2 regions of the Streptomyces sp. NPDC059256 genome follow, and region 1 is predicted to be linked to the other one. Evidence: predicted binding sites of a transcription regulator. Region 1 holds the regulator's gene; the other holds the start of a gene.
The links. Region 1 encodes HrcA, which represses chaperone genes, less so after heat shock. Its sites were predicted from a motif close to TTNGCACTCNGNNNNNCNGAGTGCNAA; they were not measured.
Positions count from the first base shown of each region.

Region 2: a site for HrcA is predicted at 1,198-1,224, ahead of groES (co-chaperone GroES). Genes of this name have one in related genera too.

Region 1 is NZ_JBHYZO010000003.1:523,189-526,172, forward strand. Features, by position in the region: gene ACFXJL_RS10210 (DUF3097 domain-containing protein) at 1-460, opposite strand, end outside; gene ACFXJL_RS10215 (MBL fold metallo-hydrolase) at 471-1,196, opposite strand; gene hrcA (heat-inducible transcriptional repressor HrcA) at 1,373-2,398, shown strand; gene dnaJ (molecular chaperone DnaJ) at 2,399-2,984, shown strand, end outside.
Region 2 is NZ_JBHYZO010000001.1:1,033,129-1,036,112, reverse strand. Features, by position in the region: gene ACFXJL_RS04430 (polysaccharide deacetylase family protein) at 1-842, shown strand, start outside; gene groES (co-chaperone GroES) at 1,372-1,680, shown strand; gene groL (chaperonin GroEL) at 1,813-2,984, shown strand, end outside.

The DNA.
Region 1 (2,984 bases):
CGGCGACCACCGCCGGAAGGTCGTCGATGCCCTCCAGGTACTCCACCACCACGCCCTCGATCCGCAGATCGTCGCCCCAGACGCGTTCGACGAGCTCGGCGTCGTGGCGGCCCTCCACATAGATCCGGCCAGCCCGGGCCACCCGCGCCCTTGCCCCGGGAACCGCCAGGGAACCGGAAGCGGTCACCACCGGCTTGGACGGTCTCCCCGGGCCCGGCCGGACCAGGGTCACGACCTCGCCGTCCAACAGAAACCCCCGCGGTGCCAGCGGAAAGACCCGGCGCTTGCCGAAGCGGTCCTCCAGCGTCACCGTGCCGGCCTCGCAGCCCACCACCGCACCGCAGAAGCCGGTGCCGGCCTCCTCCACCACCAGATCGGGGTCCGACGGATCGGCCGCGACCTCCCTGGCGGGAGCCGACTTCTTCCAAGGGGGCGTCAGATCAGGGCTGTAGCTGCGCATTCGGCCGACGCTACGACACCTCGAACCGCTCCGCCAGCGCATCGCGCTGGGCACGTACGAACGCGGCGTCCACGACCGCGCCGTGCCCCGGCACGTACCGTGCGTCCTTGCCGCCGAGCGCCAGCAGCCGGTCCAGAGCGGCCGGCCAGCGGGCTCCGACGGCGTCCGGCCCCGCCTGCGGCTCTCCGGACTCCTCCACCAGATCGCCGCAGAACACCACGGCGGGGCTCCCCGGCACCAGTAGCGCCAGATCGTGACCGGTGTGCCCGGGACCTGCGTCGACGAGAACCACCCGGCGGCCTCCGCCCAGATCGAGCGTCTGCTGACCGGCGACCGCATGCCCCGGGCTCACCAGCGCCCCGGCCGCCGCAGCCGCCTCCAGCGGCTCCACGCCGTGCCGTACGGCATCTGCCCGCAGTGCGTCCGCCTCCCGGCGCAGGAGGCCATCGAGGCCCTGTGTGCCGTACACCTCGGCCCCGGGGAATGCGGCGGCCCCCAGCACATGGTCGAAGTGCGGGTGGCTCAGTGCGATGTGCGTCACCTCGCGACCGCTCAGCAGGGCCTGTGCCTGGGCCCTCAGCTCGGCACCCTCCCGCAGGGTCGAACCGCTGTCGAACAGCAGCACGCCTTCGCCACCGACGACCAGCCCGCAGGTCGCGTCCCAACCCGGCAACCGCCGTCGCCCCACCCCGTCGGCCAACCGCTCCCAGCCGAAGTCTTCCCAACAGACGTTCATACCGGGACGCTACTGGCAGCGACCAGCGAAGGCGCGCGGTAGCGTGGTCGGTCGCCCTTGCTACGGGCGTACCCCACGGCCGTACACTGGCACGGGGGATTCTTGGCACTCGGACCTGGTGAGTGCCAGACAGTGACCGAAGAACCACCGTGGGACCACAGCTGGAGGTGTGCGCGATGCTCAGTGAACGCAGACTCGAAGTGCTGCGCGCCATCGTCCAGGACTATGTCGGTACCGAGGAGCCCGTCGGCTCCAAGGCGCTCACCGAGCGCCACAGGCTCGGTGTTTCACCGGCCACCGTCCGCAATGACATGGCGGTCCTGGAAGACGAGGGATTCATCGCCCAGCCGCACACCAGTGCCGGGCGCATCCCCACCGACAAGGGGTACCGCCTCTTCGTCGACAAGCTCGCCGGGGTGAAACCGCTGTCGTCAGCCGAGCGCCGCGCCATCCAGAGCTTCCTGGACGGCGCTGTGGACCTCGATGACGTCGTCGGCCGTACGGTGAGGCTGCTGGCGCAGCTGACCCGTCAGGTCGCGGTCGTGCAGTACCCCTCGCTCACCCGCTCCACGGTGCGCCACGTGGAGTTGCTGGCGCTCGCACCCGCACGGGTCATGCTCGTGTTGATCACGGACACGGGCCGGGTCGAGCAGCGCATGGTCGACTGTCCGGCTCCCTTCGGCGACACCCCGCTCGCCGATCTGCGGGCCCGGCTCAACAGCAGGGTCGTCGGCCGTCGCTTCGCGGATGTGCCGCAGTTGGTCCAGGACCTCCCCGACTCCTTCGACCCGGAGGACCGGGGTGCGGTCTCCACCGTGCTCTCCACCCTGTTGGAGACGCTGGTCGAGGAGACCGAGGAGCGGTTGGTCATCGGCGGCACCGCGAACCTCACGCGCTTCGGCCATGACTTCCCGCTGACGATCAGGCCCGTCCTGGAGGCCCTTGAGGAGCATGTGGTGCTCCTCAAGCTCCTCGGTGAGGCCAAGGAGTCCGGCGGCATGGGCATGACGGTGCGTATCGGCCATGAGAACGCCCATGAAGGACTCAACTCAACCTCCGTGGTCGCCGTCGGCTACGGTTCGGGCGACGAGGCAGTCGCCAAACTCGGCGTGGTCGGACCGACCCGCATGGACTACCCCGGAACGATGGGAGCGGTACGCGCAGTGGCACGTTACGTCGGACAGATCCTGGCGGAGTCGTAAGTGGCCACGGACTACTACGCCGTACTCGGCGTGCGCCGCGACGCATCTCAGGACGAGATCAAGAAGGCGTTCCGCCGGCTGGCGCGTGAGCTCCATCCGGACGTGAACCCCGATCCGAAGACCCAGGAGCGGTTCAAGGAGATCAACGCCGCTTACGAGGTGTTGTCGGACCCGCAGAAGAAGCAGGTCTACGACCTCGGCGGCGACCCCCTGTCCCAGGCGGGTGCCGCCGGTGCGGCCGGCTTCGGTGCCGGTGGCTTCGGAAACTTCTCGGACATCATGGACGCCTTCTTCGGTACGGCGTCCCAACGCGGCCCCCGCTCGCGCACCCGGCGCGGCCAGGACGCGATGATCAGGCTGGAGATCGACCTCAACGAGGCCGCCTTCGGTACGACCAAGGACATCCAGGTCGACACGGCAGTCGTCTGTACGACGTGTTCGGGCGAGGGCGCGGCCCCCGGGACCTCGGCCCAGACCTGTGACATGTGTCGTGGGCGCGGTGAGGTCTCCCAGGTCACCCGCTCCTTCCTGGGCCAGGTCATGACCTCGCGCCCCTGCCCGCAGTGCCAGGGCTTCGGCACGGTCG
Region 2 (2,984 bases), on a different contig from region 1:
CGAAGGAGGCGGCTGGTGCGGCGGGCGCACCCCCCGAGAAGGCGGAGGAGGCCCAGCGGGCTGCCCAGGCCGCGAAAGCCCAGCGGGCCATGAAGGCGAAGGCGGCGGAGAAGGCCGAACGTGCCCGGGTCGCACGGGTGGCCGCCGCCAAGAGGTGGGGCCTCGCCCACACCCCGCTCGTTGCTCCTGCGCCACCCGCGACCAAGCCGGAGATCGCCACCCGCGAGGGCTTCGAGGTCGAGGGCGGCGAGTCGCTGCCACCGGTCTTCACCACGGTGCCGGTCACGGAGAGGGTGGTCTTCCTGACCATCGACGACGGTACGGAGAAGGACCCAGAGCTCCTCCGGATGATGAGCGAGCTCCAGATCCCGTACAGCGCCTTCCTCAGCGACTACGTGATCAACGACAACTACGGCTACTTCCGTCAGATGCGCGACCGCGGGGTCGCGCTCCACAACCACACCCTCAACCACCGCTACATGCCCGGGCTGTCCTACACGGCGCAGAAGCGCGAGATCTGCGGCCAGCAGGACAATTTGCAGAAGCTGTACGGCAAGCGCCCGCAGCTCTTCAGGCCGCCGTACGGCAACTACAACCGGGACACCCTGCGGGCCGCGCAGGCGTGTGGGGTCACCGCGGTGCCGCTCTGGGCGGCGGAGGCGTTTCCCGATCGGATGGAGTGGCGCGAATGGGACCGGGACCTGCATCCGGGCGACATCATCCTCACGCACTTCCGGGGCCGGAAGGACTGGAGCGGCACGATGACCGACATGATCCGGCAGGTGATGAAGACCGTGACCGAGAAGGGGTACGCGGTGGCCCGCCTGGAGGACTACGTCTGATCGGGGTGAGGGATCGTTCCCTCACCGCCCGGGCCCGTGCGCCGGAGTGCCTCGCGCGGTGCGGCATTCCCGGCGGCCCTGCCCGTACGCCGGGGCGCACGGCCTTCTGGCCTGATGCTCGCAGGGGCGTCCGACCACCGGATCTCCGGCCCGTGGCCACCCGGTGCTCCTTGTCGTACGAGCTTTCCGCAGGGCCGATCCACCCCTCGGAGTGGTGTCATCCGCAGGTGTGACGTGTTGGCGAATTCCTGTTGCCGAACTTTCGCTGATCGATCCAAGACGGCTCTGAGCAGGCAATATTGAGAGAAGCGTGCTGGTCGACGGTGATGGAACGGGCGCATCGGACCCGCCAGCATTGGCACTCCGCTTGACCGAGTGCTAATCGCAGTCATAGTCTCGGGTCTGGCACTCCCCACTGGAGAGTGCCAGCACAGCGACAGGCAGGTCCGGCACCCGCGACGACGGATCGATCTGGTCGCCACCCAAGATCAGTTAACCCCGTGAGATCTCCGAAGGGGGAGGTCGGATCGTGACGACCACCAGCTCCAAGGTTGCCATCAAGCCGCTTGAGGACCGCATTGTGGTCCAGCCGCTCGACGCCGAGCAGACCACGGCCTCTGGCCTGGTCATCCCGGACACCGCGAAGGAGAAGCCCCAGGAGGGCGTCGTCCTTGCGGTCGGCCCGGGTCGCTTCGAGAACGGCGAGCGGCTTCCGCTCGACGTCAACACCGGCGATGTCGTGCTTTACAGCAAGTACGGCGGCACCGAGGTGAAGTACAACGGCGAGGAGTACCTCGTCCTCTCGGCCCGCGACGTGCTCGCCATCGTCGAGAAGTAGGACGGGTTTCCGGGTCGCGCCCGGAACACTTCATACCCCGTTTGTTATTGAGCTGCGCCCCTGGCCCCCGCTGACATCCATATCCGGGCGCTAGGGGCGCAGTTCGTCTCAGAAGAGGACAGAAACGCTCCCATGGCGAAGATCCTGAAGTTCGACGAGGACGCCCGTCGCGCCCTCGAGCGCGGCGTCAACAAGCTTGCCGACACGGTCAAGGTGACGATCGGCCCCCGTGGCCGCAATGTCGTCATCGACAAGAAGTTCGGCGCCCCCACCATCACCAACGACGGTGTCACGATCGCCCGCGAGGTCGAGCTCGACGACCCGTACGAGAACCTCGGCGCCCAGCTGGTGAAGGAGGTGGCGACCAAGACCAACGACATCGCTGGTGACGGCACCACCACCGCCACCGTGCTCGCGCAGGCGCTGGTCCGCGAGGGCCTGCGCAACGTCGCCGCCGGCGCCTCCCCGGCCTCCCTGAAGAAGGGCATCGACGCCGCCGTCAAGGCCGTGTCCGATGAGCTCCTGCGCAGCGCCCGTCCGATCGAGGACAAGGCCGACATCGCCGCCGTCGCCGCTCTTTCCGCTCAGGACCAGCAGGTCGGTGAGCTGATCGGCGAGGCGATGGACAAGGTCGGCAAGGACGGCGTCATCACCGTCGAGGAGTCCAACACCTTCGGCCTGGAGCTCGACTTCACCGAGGGCATGGCCTTCGACAAGGGCTACCTCTCTCCGTACATGGTCACCGACCAGGAGCGTATGGAGGCCGTCCTTGAGGACCCGTACATCCTGATCAACCAGGGCAAGATCTCGTCCATCCAGGACCTGCTGCCCCTGCTGGAGAAGGTCATCCAGGAGGGTGGCTCCAAGCCCCTGCTGGTCATCGCCGAGGACGTCGACGGCGAAGCCCTCTCCACCCTGATCGTCAACAAGATCCGCGGCCGGTTCAACGCCGTGGCCGTCAAGGCCCCCGGCTTCGGCGACCGCCGCAAGGCGATGCTCCAGGACATGGCCACCCTCACCGGTGCCACCGTCATCTCCGAAGAGGTCGGCCTCAAGCTCGACCAGGCCGGTCTGGACATGCTGGGCACCGCCCGCCGCGTCACGATCACCAAGGACGACACGACCATCGTCGACGGTGCCGGTGGCAGCGACGACATCGTCGGTCGCGTCAACCAGATCAAGGCCGAGATCGCCTCCACGGACTCCGACTGGGACCGCGAGAAGCTCCAGGAGCGCCTCGCCAAGCTGGCCGGCGGCGTGTGTGTGATTCGCGTCGGTGCCGCCACCGAGGTGGAGCTCAAGGA